Regions from separate parts of the Paenibacillus sp. Leaf72 genome, predicted to be linked through region 2. Evidence: predicted binding sites of a transcription regulator. Region 2 holds the regulator's gene; the other holds the start of a gene.
The links. The regulator Rex, encoded in region 2, represses fermentation and respiration genes when NADH is low (regulators of the CRP and FNR family bind a similar motif). The targets are predictions, from matches to a motif close to TTGTGAAATATTTCACAA.
Positions count from the first base shown of each region.

Region 1: a site for Rex is predicted at 1,849-1,866, ahead of nirB (nitrite reductase large subunit NirB). Genes of this name have one in related genera too.

Region 1 is NZ_LMLV01000033.1:347,708-356,324, forward strand. It holds gene nirB (nitrite reductase large subunit NirB) at 1-1,781, opposite strand, end outside; gene ASF12_RS28850 (Gfo/Idh/MocA family protein) at 1,977-2,987, opposite strand; gene ASF12_RS28855 (sugar phosphate isomerase/epimerase family protein) at 3,030-3,878, opposite strand; gene ASF12_RS28860 (carbohydrate-binding family 9-like protein) at 4,043-4,684, opposite strand; gene ASF12_RS28865 (AraC family transcriptional regulator) at 4,857-5,762, shown strand; gene ASF12_RS28870 (LacI family DNA-binding transcriptional regulator) at 5,879-6,919, opposite strand; gene ASF12_RS28875 (right-handed parallel beta-helix repeat-containing protein) at 7,142-8,617, opposite strand, start outside.
Region 2 is NZ_LMLV01000001.1:307,245-315,861, forward strand. It holds gene ASF12_RS01275 (hypothetical protein) at 1-80, opposite strand, end outside; gene ASF12_RS01280 (amidohydrolase) at 80-1,381, opposite strand; gene ASF12_RS01285 (redox-sensing transcriptional repressor Rex) at 1,362-2,018, opposite strand; gene dinG (ATP-dependent DNA helicase DinG) at 2,015-4,879, opposite strand; gene ASF12_RS01295 (hypothetical protein) at 4,898-5,635, opposite strand; gene panD (aspartate 1-decarboxylase) at 5,749-6,132, opposite strand; gene panC (pantoate--beta-alanine ligase) at 6,125-7,015, opposite strand; gene panB (3-methyl-2-oxobutanoate hydroxymethyltransferase) at 6,990-7,934, opposite strand; gene ASF12_RS01315 (biotin--[acetyl-CoA-carboxylase] ligase) at 8,210-8,617, opposite strand, start outside.

The DNA.
Region 1 (8,617 bases), on a different contig from region 2:
ATTTTCACCTCATATTTCACGGCCACATCGGCAATTTTCTTCAAATCCTCCGGCGTCGTCACGCCGCCGTACATCCGCGGCACGACGGTGTAGGTGCCATCCTTCTGAATGTTGGCGTTCATCCGCTCATTGACGAAGCGCGAATCCTTCTCGTCCTCATGCTCTTGCGGCCACAGCATGCCCAAGTAATAATTGACCGCTGGACGGCATTTCGAGCAGCCCTCCGAATGATGCCACTCTAGTACATGCATGACCTCTTTCACAGTCGTCAAATGCTTCTCTTTTATCGCAGCTACGATCTCATCGCGGCTCAGGTCGGTGCAGCCACAAATGCCAGTCTTGGTTTTCTGCCCAGCATATTCGTCTCCTAGCACATATTGCAGCAAATGGCTAACCGTCGGCACACAGCCGCCGCACGAACGCCCAGCCCCAGTGCATGCCTTCACCTCATCGACCGTGGTAAGCGAGTTGTCCTTAATCGCCTTTACGATGCTCCCCTTCGATACGCCGTTGCAGCCGCATACGATTTCATCGTCGGCCATTTGCGCTACGCGATCAGCGGCTGACAGCGCAGTGCCGGCCGTTCCCATCAGCTCCGCATAAATAGCGTCCGTCATCGCCGCACCTTCGCGCACCCACTGCTGAATTCGGCTCGAATCGCTGACATCGCCATAAAGCACACCGCCAACGATTGTATCGCCCTTAAGCAGCAGCTTCTTATATTGCTGTTTCCAGTCATCCTGCTTGCGAATAACCGTCAGCTCTGGCTGATCCAAGAATACGCCAGTCGAAAATACATCTACGCCCGAAATTTTCAGCTTCGTCGACAATTGCGTCCCCTCGTAAGGCTTCGTTTGCACGCCGCATAGCTGCTTCGCGAGTACGGCCCCCTGCTCAAACAGCGGGGCAACCAAGCCATAGCAAATGCCGCGGTGCTCGGCGCATTCGCCAACAGCGTACACGCCTTCCGCCGACGTTTGCATGTAATCATCGACAACGATGCCTCGCTTCACTTCAATGCCGCTCGCGCTAGCTAAAGCCGTATTAGGCCGTATGCCCGCTGCCATGACGATAAAATCCGATTCCAGCTTCGTTCCATCGCTGAAGGTCAGCCCCTCAACTCGCTCGCCGCCATAAATTTCCGCCGTCTGCTTTTCCATGAGAAAATGCAGTCCCTGCCGCTCCAGCTCCGCCTTCAGCATCGCCGAAGCGCTCGGGTCAAGCTGGCGCTCCATTAAATCCGCCATCAAATGGATGACCGTCACATTCATGCCCAAATTGAGCAAGCCCTTGGCAGCTTCCAATCCAAGCAGCCCGCCGCCAATAACGGCCGCATTGCGATATTGCTTCGCTGTCTCCAGCATGACGCTGCAATCCGCCATGTCGCGGAAGCCTACGACGCCCTGCTTCTGATGCCCAGGAACGGGCAGTATAATGGGATTCGAGCCTGTTGCTATAATTAGACGGTCATAGGCTGCGAACAGCCCATTGTCCGCAAAAACGATTTTTTGCTGCGTATCAATAGATGTTATGGTTGTTCCCGTATGCAGCGTAATCTGATGCTCCTCATACCAGGCCCAGCTGTTTAAAATAATATCGTCCATCGTTTTGCTGCCTTCCAAAACATAAGAAAGCATGATCCGGTTATAGTTTGGATGCGGCTCGCTGCCGAATACCGTGATGTCATATTGCTCCGGGGACAGCTTGAGTATATGCTCCAGCGTGTTTATCCCCGCCATCCCATTGCCAATCAGCACAAGCTTCTGCCGTATGATTCCCATTGCAAACGCCTCCCTGTACAGCTTTCATCGTACTCACCAACAGTATAAACAACAATGCTCGGGAGTTATGTGATATTTTTCACAAAAAAGCGATTATAATAAAAATAGCCCCTTGCCGCCATTGTCTATAGCGTAAGGGGCTAGCCTATGTTTTCATGCGCCTTCAAGTTGGCCGACTTGCCGCCGAATGCATGCTTACAGACGGATTAATGCGCCGCGCTCATCAGCCGAGCGAAGCTCTGCTTCAATAATTTCCAGCGTTCCTACAGCGCTTTCCGGCATACAGACGGATACGGGCGTACCTGCGTTTACCGATTCAAGGAAATATTTGATTTGGCGGTAATAGCCCATGTCCGGCGATAGATCAGCTACAAAGCCCGGCTCGTTGTTGGGATTCACTTTAACCTGTCCGTTCTCAAACAGCAGATTGCCGCCTTCAAAATTGACGCGATACGTCATCGCAAAGCCGAAATCGCCTTCGAGCGTCCAGTCTGCTTGCGCATTCAGCACTTTGCCGTCCGGGTAGACGTAATTTGTTGATACCGTATCGTAGCCGCTGCCTGGAATGACGTTGCGAGCGAGCGTCGAGACTTGCTCCGGCTTGCCAAACAGCCAGTGGATCATGTCGGTATCATGGATATGCATATCCAGTACAGCCCCGCCGCTCTTGCTGCCGTCAAGGAACCAGCCTTTAGGGGCGGCAGAGCCTCTGAAGAAATAACCGCCCGTTACCGCGCCAAAACGGTTATCCTCCACAACGGATTTCAAATATTCATAGGCTGGCCAGAAGCGCAAGCATTGGCCGATCATTAGCGTTTTGCCTGTGCGCTCAGCTGCTTGCACCATTTTCCAGCCATCAGCGGAATTTCCGGCTACCGGCTTCTCGCAGAGCACATGCAGCCCCTTTTCCAGCAGGGAGCAGGTCAGCTCGGCATGCAAATAAGTCGGCAGCGTAATGTCGATGATGTCGAGCTCCTCGTTTTCGAGCATTTTCTCAATGCTGTCATACAGGTTGTACGGCGATAGATCATAAACCTCTTGGCCCGTCGCCATATTGCCGGAAGCTTTGCCATTTTTCAATTCCTCGATCATCAGATCGCAAATCGCTGCCAGTTTTACTTGCGCGCCCTCTTCTGTAAGACGAACATAGTTGTCGAAATGCATGCGTCCCATAAAACCGAATCCGATAAGACCTACTTTTAACATCGTGAATCCCCCTTATCAAATAAAAGCTTTTGGCGAATTAAGTTAGCCGTTTCCGCGGCCCAAAATCGCATCCATCGCTTTGGAAGTATTGAAAATAATTTGCTCCGCATGATGCGTGTACGGCGGAATCATTTCGGCCGTGACGTAATTGTCATAGCCGATCGCCTGCAGCGCCTCCATGACAGCTGGATAGTTTACATCGCCTGCAAGCAGATCGACAAAGCCATGGAGTCCGCCCGCTTGGCGACGGTAATCCTTGAAATGAACCTTCTTGATCCGGTTGCCCAAAATGCGTACCCACTGCTCTGGATAACCATTTTGCACGACGTTTCCGACATCGAAATAAGAGCCTACGTAGCTGGAGCCGAATGAGTCAATAAATCCGCGCAGCTCAAGCGGCGACAATAGAAATTTATTCCAAACATTTTCAATGCCAATCGATACGTTCGCGCTTTCGGCAAAAGGAACGAGCTTCGCAATCGACTCTTGGGCACGGTTATACGCATATTCGTAATCCGTTACTTCGCTGCCGGGAATAAAATCAACGCCAACCGCGCCAGGGATGACCAAAATCGTATCGACGCCAAGCGCCGCCGCAAGCTCCAGCTGTTTTTTGCATATATCTATCGCTTTGCTTTGCGTCTCCGGGTTCGCGCTCGTCATCGCATAATCCCAATACAGCCCCGTTGCTAGGCCCGCGATTTCCAGCTCCGCTTCCTCTAGACGCGCCTTAATGTCGCGAATTTCCTGATCCGTTGCCGCGAGGCTCAGCTCGCCTGAGCCGTTAAGCGACAGCTCGATACCGTCGAAGCCGGCTTTTTTCGCCGTTTGGATGCAGCTTGCGATGGTGGTATTGCTGTTGAATGACCAAATATTAATCCCTTTTTTCATTTGAGAAACCTCCTGTTAAATAAATTCAGATTAAAAGCTGGGTGAACAAGGATCGGCGCTGCGTAAAAGATTTGGTTTTCGATCGTTATTGCCTACGAACGCTCCGCTTCTCAAATCCAAACCTTTTACTACACTTGCCTTGCTCACCCAACTTTTAAAAAACTTTAATTAAAAATGAGCTTGCCGAAATGCTGCGGCAGATGGAAATTTACTGCTCGCGTAGGTCGCCATGCTTGATACTCGCGTATACCCTGAACATCTTGATCAATGCGGTATAGATTCATCCGCATCGATAAACCAGGGGCGAATGGACGCTTGAAATTGGATGCTGGAATATCAATGAAATAGAGCACATTTCCTTGACCGTCTGATTGTACGGACGTCTGGAGGCGGGAAAATTGCCATTTTAGATCAGAGGAGCTGATGCCGCCTGAGCCGTCATTTTCGATGATGGCATCAAATACGATGTTATAAGGGCTAACCTCCAGCTCCATATAACGCCGGCCCTCCCCCTCCTCGTCAATAAACACCTCGACAACATCCTGCTCATAAAGCGGCTCATCCCGCTGCGTAAAATCTGAAACGATATGCGAATCCCTGCATGCAAAACGGATATGCAAATGCCCTGTACTCCAGCCTATCCTTACCTCTGTCCGCTCCCGTGGCGGCGCACCCGTTACTGTATCTACCAGCTCCAACGCCTCACAACAGTCCCAATCCAGCGAGGCGGATGAAGCGCCAGACATAGCGGGCTCAAGCCGCTTGCAAATGTAGCTGCCGCCAATGGCAGCTATAGCGGAATCCATCAGCTTCATGCTCCTTTTTTAGCAAAATCCGTTATGTTGAAACCCTTTAGCAAACATGTGATAATACATTTATAATAGCCGATTTAATCAAATTTTTATTTAGTCGAAAAAGAGATTATTTGCACAAATCCGTTTTATTGCACATACAAATATAGGAAAGGCGGTTGACTCTATGGACAACCTTGCTGCACGCTACCCTCTGCAAAGGATAGCTCCTTTTCGGGAATGGTCGCCGAGCGTCCATTACGCCCAATTCCAAAGCCTGCCGCCGGGCGCTATGCCGCGGCGAAGGCTGTATGATTTTGAGCTGCTGTATGTGACCCATGGAGAAGCAGCGACGCATATGCAAGGGCAGCGCTACACACTTACAGCGGGCCAGCTTATTTTTTTGCCATCGGGCGTCTATCACCAAAATGAGATTATATCGACTCCTGAAGCGAGGTTTCTCGGCATACACTTTGATTTTTTCGATGAGCTGGACGTTCAGACCGAGGCGGATATGGTCGTCTATACAGAGGAGGCTCAGGCAGATAAATTCGCGGTGGAGGCTTGCGCAGAGCAGCTCGCTCCTTTATCGGCAAGCATCGTCTATACGCCTTCACTCGTATGCGTCCAGCTTATGGAGCAGCTCGTGCACGAGTTTACGATGCGCCCGCCCGGCTATGAGCTCGTCTGCAAAGCGTATATGCTGCAAATTCTCACCCATCTGCTGCGCTCCTCCCTTTCAAGCTCCGTTGCGCAGGGTTCTGTCCATGGGGACAAGCTGCTGGAGGTCATGAAGCAAATTGAAGAAGCACCCGCGGAGCGGTGGACGAATACGAGCCTTGCGAAACGGCTGAATTTGAGCGTCGACCATATGGCGAAGCTGTTTAAGCAAATGGCGGGAATGCCGCCGAGCGAATTCGTCCAATCGATCCGCCACCGGGAAGCGAGAAGGCTGCTGCGTGAATCCGGGCTGTCGATTGAAAGCATCGGCGAAAGCGTTGGTTATCCCGATATCCATTATTTCAGCCGTATTTTCCGCCGCCATGAAGGCATCTCGCCGCGCGAATACCGCAAGCTGTCAAATATTTTATAAGCCGCAGCCCGGTAACAAGCAAACAAAAAAAAGGACGCCTGATTTACATCAGAAGTCCTCTCATTGCTGCTATTGCGATCCCCTTATGCTTGACTATTGGGGCAGATGAAGCCGTGTTATGGGGTTACATGTATAAGCTTGCTGCTGGTGGAATGGCGGAGCAGGCAGCGATAAGGAATGACCATTTTGACAGCGATCTCATAGTGATTTTCCAAATAATCGATCAGCAGCTTGACCGCGAACATGCCCATCTCCAGCTTGGGCACATGAATGGTCGAAAGCGGCGGCGAAGTAAATTCGGATATTTCAATGTTATCGACGCCAAAAAATGCAATGTCATCGGGAATTTTCAGCTCGCGCTCCGTCGCGGCGCGCATCGCCGCAATAGCCATCATGTCACTGGCGGCAAAAATAGCCGTCGGCCGCTGCGCATTGTTCGCAAAAGCCTGCTTCGTCAGCTCGTAGCTGAGCGCCACATCCCATTTGACATTAATGACCCATTCATCGTCAATCGGCAAGCCCGCTTCCTTCAAGGCGCTTTGATACCCGAGAAAACGTTTTTCCGCACGAAAGTCGTCCTTGTATTCCGAGCCGCCAATATAGGCGATATGGCGATGGCCCTGCGCGATAAGATGGTTCACAGCTTCCTTCGCAGCCGCCTCCCGGTCATAGCTGACCACGGGAACTTCCCGATCAGCTATATCGACGCCGACGACCGACCGCACATTCGCTTTAATCCAGCGGTACGCTTCAGGATCAATGCGCTCTACGACGAGCATGCCGTCGATTTGATGCTCCTTCACCAGCGCTTGCAGCTGCTCGGTATCGGTTTCCTTCTCAATGCTGTATACGAATTCGAGGCGCATGCCCGAGGCGGCAAGCTCCTTCTCTATCCCTTCCAATATGACGGAAAAATACGGGTTGTTGTATTTGTTTTGAGGGATTGCGACTACGCAGCCAATTCTATAGGCTGTTTTGGCTTCTGCCTTTTTCTTCTTTGCCGGTCGAAGCGTGCGATAGCCAAGCTGCTCGGCGGTTTCCCAAATTTTTTTACGGGTCTCGTCGCTAACGGAGCGATTGGCATCGTTTTTCATTACGCGTGAAACCGTCGAGATGGATACGCCAACGCGATCCGCTATATCTTTCAGTTTAGCCATTCCTGATTCCTCTCTTCTCCCAAGCAATAGATATAAGCCCGACTATAATTGGGGCAAATTTTATTTGACCAACAAAAATTTGCGGCAAATATAATTTTATAGTCCAGCCCCGGGGAAGTCAAGGAAATCGCCGCTTCTTAACAGCAAAAAAACGCCAGGGAAGCTTGCTTTCCCTGGCGTTTTTTGCGTCTTTTTAACCGTTTGCCTGCTTAAGTTCTTCCGTTACTCGTCTGCACCAATATTAACGGCCGCCCCCTGTACACGCGGCTGGCCATCCATATCCAGTAAACCGATAATTGCGGCATCTGTATCGCCAGCATCAATAGCTGGGGACGTCGCTTGCAGATGGAAATCATTCAATGAGACATTTACGAACTTAGGATCAACAAATAAGGAATGCGAATCGTTGCCGGAATTGGCTTTGTATGCAGCGTAGCCGTCATACTCGACATTTTTCCAAACCCAGTAGGCATCCGAGCTACCGCCTGGCGTGAAATACAAATTGTAATCGACGATGTTGCCGGAGTTTTGCGTATATTCGTTATAGATGAGGACGCCTGACGAGCTGGCCACCATAATGTTATTTTTAATAATGTTATTTTTCGTATCGAATTGAACGTAAAGCTGGCCGCTGCCATCGCCGAGCGTATCGTTTTTATACAGCGTATTGTTGACGATTTTACTATCTGTCGTGGAGCCCCGCTGCTTATCGTAGCCGCCCATTGCAATACCGGTAAGACGGTTGTTGTAAATGATATTGCTGCGAACGGTAATATGGCTCGTTGATTTGCCTTTATGCTCGGAAGCAATTTCGATGCCAATATCGTTGTTATAGCTGTAGTTTTGCTCAATGATGCTGTCTTTGCCGCCATCGACATAAATGCCGTCAGCTGCATTGCTGTTGTTTGGCAGCTTCTTGCCGTAAGAAGGGTTGTTATTTGACGTAATATTGTAAACTCTGTTGCCCTTCACAAGACCATTACGCGCTTGATCATAAGTGGTGCTTGGCGCTGTGCCTTCAAAGCCAATGAGATCAATGCCGATATTATCATTATCATGGATCAGGTTGTTCGTGACCGAGAACGTATCCACATTGCCATTGAGCACTAGCGATTCGCTGGAGCCCAGCACCAGATTGTACAGCTCATTGCCGTCAATCGTCAGATTGTTCAGCGAAGCCGGCGATTTCGTCCCATATACGGCAATGCCATGAGCATCGCGGCCCAGCAAATCGCTGCCTGTCGGCGTCGAAGTATTTTTAATGTCATGAATTTTATTGTTCAGTAGGCTAATATGGCTTCCAGCTCCGCTTACATAGATGCCTATTGGCACCTCATTTTTCGAAGTGCTTGTAAAATTGCGGATTTCCAAGCCTTTAATAGTCACATGGCTGACATCGGTCAAGCTAACGAGCCCTTCCGCACCACTCGCCGTCAGACCCGTGCCATCAATAACAGCCACCTCTTCTGCGTAATTCGTGAAGATGATTGGCCCTGCCGCAGCCGAGCCGGAACGGGTTATGTTCAGCTTCTGGTTGTACACGCCGCCCCGAACGTAAACTGTGCTTCCAACTGGCACCACATCAGCTGCATGCTGCAGCGTTTTCCATGGCGCGGTTATCGTACCGGCATTGGAATCATTGCCCATCGTTGCGACATAATATTCGGCTCCCTCCGCCGAAACGTCCGGTCCCGAAAC
Region 2 (8,617 bases):
AGCAATGCGATAACAAAAATAACTGAAATAAAGACAGCCCGTTTTACCGTCCAAAACGGCTTTCTCGTTCTCGCCCGCATTATGCCTTCAACAGCCTCTCGAAGCTCGCCTGAGCATCGTGACGAATTTTCTCCTCATCAAGCAGCGTGCATTCGCCATCCCGTACAACTTGGCGGCCGTCCACCCATACATGCTTAACGTCGCGGCCAGAGCCGGCATATACCAAATGGGACACAATATCCGTCTGTGGATAATAATGCGGCTGTTCAATATCGATCGCGATGAAGTCAGCCTTCATGCCAACGCGCAGGCGGCCAATGGAATCCTCCTGCCAAATGGAGCGAGCGCCGTATACCGTTCCCATACGCAAAGCTTCAATGGCTGGCACAACCGTAGGATCGCCAGAAACACCTTTATGCAGCAAAGCCGCAAGATTGATTTCCTTGAATAGATCAAGATTGTTGTTGCTCGCCGCGCTGTCCGTGCCTAATGATACAGTTACACCTGCGCGAAGCAAAGCAGGCACGCGGGCAATGCCGCTTGCCAGCTTGAGGTTGCTGACCGGGTTATGCGATACGGCTACTTTGCGTTCAGCCAGCAGCGCAATTTCCTCGTCATTCAAATGCACCGCATGAGCAACGAGCGCCGGACGCGAGAAGAAGCCTAAATTGTCGAGATGCTGAACGGGACGAACGCCATAATCGCGAACGTTCTGCTCTACTTCGGCAATCGATTCTGACATATGCGTATGCAGTGGCAAATCATAATCATGAGCGGCCTGAACAAATTTCTCAATATAATCTGGCGGGCATGTATAAGGCGCATGCGGCGAAATCATCGTCGTAATCCGGCCATCGGCCTTGCCGTTCCAATCGCGTGCGAAAGCAATCGCTTCCGCCAGCTTAGCTTGCTGTACATCCTCCGGGCAAAGGCCGATGACGCCGCGCGTCAGACAGCCGCGAATGCCGGACTGTTCAACAACTTCGGCCAGCTGGTCCATGCGGTCATACATATCCACGAAAGCTGTCGTACCGGATTTAAGCATTTCCACCACGGCAAGCGCGCTGCCCGCACGGGTATCAAGGTCGATGTATTTGCCTTCCATCGGCCACATTTTTTGCTCCAGCCATACTTGCAGGTTTTGATCATCGGAATAGCCGCGCAGCAAAGTCATAGCCGCATGTCCATGCGTGTTTACTAGACCCGGCATAAAAGCAAGCTTGCTGCCATCCAGCTTTTGCACATCGGCTTGCAGCCCAGTTGGAGCTTCTGCTCCGATATATGTAATGCGATCATCGGTTACAACCATATGCCCTTGCAGCACATGCTCGCCATCCTCCATCGTTACAAAACGTCCATTTTCAATCCAAATTTGGCTCATTTTCGTCATCCCTTTCCCTCTCCAAGTAATAGGCCAGACTTAGCAGCTCTTTCGTAAAGTCAGCATGATGTATGCGAATTTCCTCAGGTACCTTCAATATCGCTGGGGCAAAATTAAGCAAGCCTTCAATGCCGGCGTCAATAAATTGATTAGCGACGTTTTGCGCTTCAAATCCGGGAACGGTTATAATGCCGATCCGGATATTGTTTTCCTCCACCGTTTGTTTCAGCATATCCATCGGCATAACGGTCAAATTATTAATTTGCGAGCCGATTTTAGATGGATGCACATCAAACACCGCGATGATTTTCATATTGTCTTTGGAGTATTTATTATAATTGCAAAGCGCATGGCCTAAATTACCCGCACCGACAAGCGCGACATTTATCGTCTGATCAAGCTTGAGAATTTGGCGAATTTTTTCAATTAAATACGTCACATCATAGCCGATGCCTTTACGGCCAAAATCGCCGAAATACGCCAAGTCCTTACGGATTTGCGCCGGATTCAAATCCAGCTTGACGCCAAGCTCCTGGGACGAAACGGTCTGCACCTCCCGGTTGTTCAGCTCGTTTAGCACTTGCAGGTAAATGGGGAGGCGTCTTACGACGGCCTCCGATATTTTCGTCTGCTTCACCCGTTCTCCTCCTCCCTCTCGGCACCAAGCCATTCTTTCATTCTCGGTACAATTTGCTCTATATGCATATGCTCAATTTTCGGGCCAGGCAAGGAATACAGAAAATGCTTGCCATAATACGTTTCAATCACTCGCGTATCATAAATAATGACAATGCCTTTATCCTTCGCCGTTCGCACGAGCCTGCCGAATCCCTGCTTGAAGCGAATAACCGCTTGCGGAATTGACAGCTTCATAAATGGATTTTGCTTTTGGCGCTGCAGCAATTCCGACTTCGCTTCCAACAGCGGATGATTGGGCGGTTGGAACGGCAATCGGACGATGGCAAGGCAAGTCAAGGCTTCGCCTGGAATATCTACGCCTTCCCAAAAGCTGCTTGTACCAAGCAGTACGGACTCTGGCTGCTGCAAAAAACGCCGCGTCAGCTTCGTACGATTGCCGCTGTCGATGCCTTGGCCCAGCACTTGAATGCTGGTGGCCGCGAGCGCCGCTTTAAGCGGGTCATATACCTGCTTGAGCATTCGGTAAGAGGTGAACAGCACCAGCATTCTGCCATTGGTCTGCTGCACTGCATCTGCCAAAGAAGAGACGAGCATTGAAATAAATGCGGGCTCGCCCGCCGAGCCTTTAAGAACAGGGAAATTGCGCGGAATAATGACGAGCGCCTGCTCCCGGTAATTAAACGGCGATGCCAGCTGTACGGTGCGCAGTCTGCCCGCCTCTTCAAAGCCGCTAAGTCCAAGCTGCTCTTCGGCGAACTGGAATGACTTTTGCACCGAAAGGGTGGCTGACGTTAAAATAATGCTGTCCTTCACATCAAATAAATACTGCTGAAGCTGGCTGCTCACATCAATCGGCACCGCATAAAGATGCAGCGAGCGATGCTTGTAGGTCATGTTGGCTTCCAGCCAGAATACGTCAGTCGTCTGATCGACTTTCATAAAGCTGCGCAGATCATCCTTAACTCTCGTCAAATCGCGCAAAACGCCATTCAGATCCGTTACAAGCGCCTGTACGGCCAGCTCATCGATGCGGTCTTTAATTTCCTCAGACATTTTCTCAGCTGTCTTCAGCACGCGAATGAGCTCCGTATGAATATTGGTCTCTTCGGCGAGCACTTCGGACCAGCCTTCAGGCAGACTGTCGCCTCGCAGGCGATAAACGGATTGATTGTTTTCACCCGTCGCGTCAGGAGAAGCTTGCACGAAGCTGTACAGCATTTCAAAGAGCCTCTCCCAATGCTCCTTCACTTCCGTGAAGGTCGGGATAATGGTGTCAATCGTCTCAAGCCAGCCTTGAACCCGCTCATCGCTTTCCTGCTGAAGATGAATGCGCAACGATGGCAGCAAGCCGGAACGACTATCCTTGAACATCCGCGTAATCGCATTCGTTATCGAATAATAGCCCAGCTGCATGCCCAAATGCTTGCTTGCTACTTCCTCCACATGATGTGCTTCATCGACAATCAAATGGCTGTAAGTCGGCAGCAGCCGATGATCCGCTTGAATGTCTGTAAACAGCATGGAGTGATTCGTAATGCACACATCGGCAATATTAGCTTCATGCTTCGCACGATGGTAATAGCAGCGTTTGAACCAAGGACAAGCCCGGTTCAGACAGGAATCTGCATCACTGGCAACGGTCGACCAGAAATCAGTCCCCTTGTTGCTGAAATTCAGCTCTTCCTGATCGCCTGTTTCCGTCTCGCCCAGCCAAACGACCATTTGTGAGGCAGTAATTGCATCATCAACGGGGGACATCATATCCCTCGTATTTATTTTACTTTCAAATTTGCGCAGGCACAAATAATTCCCTCTGCCCTTGAAAATAGAAGCTCGGAACTCTATCGGCAAAATCTGTTTTAGCAGCGGCACATCGCGATGCCTTAGCTGCTCTTGCAAATTAATGGTATGCGTGCTGACGACTATCTTCTCATCTTGACGGATACCATAATAGAGCGCTGGAATCAGATAGCCGAGAGACTTTCCTGTACCTGTTCCCGCTTCAATGAGCAAATGGCGTTTGCTATCCAGCGAATCAAACACTTCATGGAACATCGTCGTCTGCGCTTCGCGTTCTTCATAATTCGGGAATTGCTCAATAAAACGCTGCTTGATTTCATCCAAATATTGCTCGAATGACATATCCTGCAAAGGCGAGGCTCCCTCTTCGCTTCGCGCGGGCTTTTCCTCTGTCCATTCTCTGGCTTTCAACGCAAACTGGTTGAAAAAATCATAATCCGGAACACCCATAACGATGTTCTGTTCCACCTGCTTAAGCGTCAGCGTAATAAACCAGCTTAAATCGCTGCCATTGTCTACAAGCGAAGATAACCGCTGCAAAGTCAGCAGCGGCAAGCTCCGTAGCTTTTGAACTGATTTGGCAAATATAACGGCGGTCGCCATCGCATCGCTATCAGCGCGATGATGATGATCATGCGTAATGCCGAACTGCTCAGACACAGCACCAAGCTGGTAAGACGTAATCGATGGAAAAAGAATGCGCAGCAGCTCAATCGTATCGAGCCTGCGCCCTGCAAACGTGTGGTAGCCGCTGCGATCAAGCGCTTGGTTCAGAAAACCAGCGTCAAAATTGACATTATGCGCGACAAGCACCGCATCATCAAGCAGCGGAATCATATCCATCAGCACATCAGACAGCTCAGGAGCATCCGCCACCATTGCCTCGTCAATGCCCGTTAGCTGCGTAATAAACGGTGGTATCGCAATCGTTGGCTTTACAAACGAATTATACGTATGAATAACTTCAAGATCATCATCAAGGAGGACCAGCCCCACCTGCAAAATATCATCGGAGGCGCTGTGTCCGGTCGTTTCCAAATCAAGCACTGCATATTTCATAAAATAAATCCGATCCTCTCACAAGCAGCATAGCTCCGTGCTGCCGAACAATAATGACAACTGCTGCGGACGTTCCCGGCAGCTCTGCAAATTATTCAGCGGATCCTTAAAGCTTGGGTCCAGCTCATAGGCTTTAAGGAAAAATTGCTCTGCCTGCTCCAAGTTTAAATGAACCGCTTGAATGCACCCAAGGGCATTATAGCTTAAAGCGAGCCATTTCGGATAGTCCGTAAGTCCAATTAGCAGTTGAAAATGACGCTGCGCCTCACTCCAATTTTGCAGGTGCATATTCGTCATAGCCAAAAACAGCCTTGCTAAATTGCATTCCGGCAGGTGGTTTACAGCAAGCTGGAACTGCTTTGCAGCATGGGAAAACATAAATAATTGATAATAGCCTTGTCCTTTGGATATGAGCTCCGCTTGCTCCACAGTCATGCCAGAAATAGGCTGCTGTGAGACGTTTGGCTTTTCTGCTTGCTGCGGCGGCAATGGCTGCACAGCCGCTGGCGCTTGTCCTACATACTCCGCTGCTGCTGTAAGCAGTGAAGCATTTGAAGGCTCGGCCTCTTCCTCTGTGAAAACGGCAAATTTTTCTTCAAAATCAATCCATTGCTCAATTAAAGAATCGCTGATTTGCTTCAAAGCGTAAAGCTGCTCGTCATAATATTGCTTCTGTTCCTCCGCCGCCAGAGGGTAGGAATCAATAATGTTGTCGAGCATTTCGTTCATCGTCGCAAACATATGCTGGAACATCATGCATCCCGCCTTCACCAAAGAATTGAGGAGTGATAACCTCATTCTTTGTTAAGCGGGTGCTTTTCATACTTGGAACCAGCCTTTACATAACGGAGGAACTGACTTGCGCCTGCTTACAAAATCGTCGCATGAATTTCTTCCGTCATTTGCGACACCGGACGGTTCGCCTCATCCAAAATAACGACGCGCGGCTTGTAATTTCTAGCCTCTTCCTCCGTCATCGATGCATAAGAAATAATAATGACCGTATCTCCTGGCTGTACGAGTCGGGCAGCTGCGCCATTGAGGCAAATAACGCCAGAGCCTCGCTCCCCTTTTATAACGTATGTTTCAAGGCGGGCACCATTATTATTGTTTACGATTTGCACCTTTTCATTGGCCCAAAGATCCGCCGCATCCATTAAATCCTCATCAATGGTAATGCTGCCGACGTAATTGAGGTTTGCCTCCGTTACCGTCGCGCGGTGCAGCTTTGATTTCATCATCGTTCTAAACATTGCCATTCACCTCCAAAGGTTCAAACAGCTCATTATCAATTAAACGGGTCGCCCCGAATTTTACGGCTAAAGCCAAAATGTAATGCTTGCGGGTACTTTGAAAAGGAACGTCAGCAACAGGTGTGGCAAGTGCAGGGTATTCCAGTACTTCGACATAATCGATATTGGCAAGCGGTGCTTCGCTAATCGCAGCACGCACTTTGTTCACAAGCTCTGCTGGCGTTAGCGAGGCGTCCTTCATCCATTCCCGCGCCTTTGCAAGCGATGAAGAAAGGGCAACAGCTTGCGACCGCTGCTCCGCATTCAAATATACGTTGCGCGAGCTAAGCGCAAGGCCATCCGGCTCCCGCACAATCGGGCATGGCACGATCGTAACAGGGAAATTCAAGTCATCGGTCATTTGCTGAATGACTGCGACTTGCTGGGCATCCTTCATGCCAAAGTAGGCCCGGTCTGGCTGCACCAGATGAAACAGCTTGCTGACGACCGTTCCAACGCCGTCAAAATGACCAGGGCGCGATGCGCCGCATAAGCGGTCTGTTACATCGCTGACGAGCACCTTCGTCAGCACCTTGCGCGGATACATTTCGCTGACCGATGGCATAAATACGATATCAATGCCGTTTTCAGCAGCGATGGATAAATCGCGCTGCTCATTGCGCGGATACGTTTCAAAATCCTCGTTCGGCCCAAATTGCAGCGGGTTGACGAAAATCGACAGCACGCTAATATCATTTTCTGCTGCTGCCTGCCGCATTAAACTGGCATGTCCTTCATGCAAATAACCCATCGTTGGCACAAAACCGATGCTTGGCTTGCTGCCGCCGCTCCACATCTTCTTTTGCTGCTCTTTTAGCTCATCTATGGTTCGGCACAAAATCACGCTGCTCATTCCCCTCTCCAGCCTGCTGGCTTTCACCCGCACCTTTGACACCATTAGTCTGCTCGCGGGTCGCTGAACCGCCATAGAGGCTGTCTACAGCGTCCTCAGACCTTTTGCCGAACACATGCTCCTCCGCTGGAAACTCACCGGATTTGACTTCACTTACAAAAGCTCCGATGGCATCGCGAATCGTCGAGCCTATGTCTGCGTACACTTTAACCATTTTTTTCTTAATGACCGGTGATGAATATTGCAAAATATCGTGATACACAAGCACCTGTCCATCGCATCCGCGGCCAGCCCCAATCCCAATCGTTGGAATCGACAGTTCGCGGCTAATACGGTCCGCAATCGTCTCCGTTACAAGCTCCAGTACGATGGCGTAAGCGCCTGCCTGTTCAAGTGCCTTGGCATCCTGCAGGATTTGCTCTGCTTCCGCCTCCTGCTTTCCTTGTACCTTAAAACCGCCATGCGTGTGAATCGATTGCGGCTTGAGCCCGATATGTCCCATCACCGGAATGCCCGCTTTGACCAGAGCCGCCACTTCGCCCGCAATTTCGACGCCGCCCTCAAGCTTAAGCGACTGGCCGCCGCCCTCCTGCATCATTCTGGCTGCATTGCGCAGCGTAGCTTCACGCCCAATTCCGTATGTCATGAAGGGCATATCCGTCACAATAAACGTATTGCGTGCCCCGCGTGCTACCGCTTTCGTATGATAAATCATATCGTCTAAAGTGACCGGAAGCGTCGTATCGTAGCCGAGCACCACATTGCCAAGCGAATCCCCTACAAGAATAATATCGACGCCAGCCTCCTCCGAAAGCATAGCTGACGGATAATCGTAAGCAGTCATGACGGTAAGCTTATTGCTCTCCTCTTTCATTTGCTGCAAATTCGTTATCGTTAAACGTTTCCTCATCTTGGCCTCATCCCTTCTTCAATTCTGTTTTAGGATAAACACAAAAAAACCTTTTAGCCGTCGCTAAAAAGGTCCCCAAACGAAAAAGGAAACGTATATCACTTTATTGCTTCCTTCTGTCTCGGTCCTTTCGGCTCAGAGCAGACTACTTGTACTTCCAACAAAACTTTCTTGCAATTCCATGCCGATGCTGGCATGAGGTTTAGCACAGTGCAGCTCTTTTCAGATACCGCCCGTTAACCCCATACTAGCAAAAATATGTCGATCCGTAAATATTACTCGCCCCGCGGCTCGCCCATTTCTGCAGAAAAAATAAGCGCCTGGCTGCCATCCAGCTTTTCTACGATAAGCGCTCCGCTAGCATCAAGCCCTCTCGGCGTGCCTTCAACGACACCTTGCGGCGTTAAAAGCGTAGCTGGCTTGTGAAGCGAAACCGAAAGCGACTCCCATAGCGTAACAATCGGGGCAAAGCCCTCGCTTTGATACAGCTCATACAGCTGCTCCCACTCCAGCAAAAAATCGGCAATTATCGCTTCGCGTATTTGTTTCTCGCCGCTTGCCATACGCAGGGAGGTCGCTTTTTCCAAAAGCTCCTCGGGATAATCGGCCTGCTGCAAATTAACGCTGATGCCGATTCCGGCAATGACATAGCGCAGCCGCTCATCCTCTGCGGCGGATTCGAG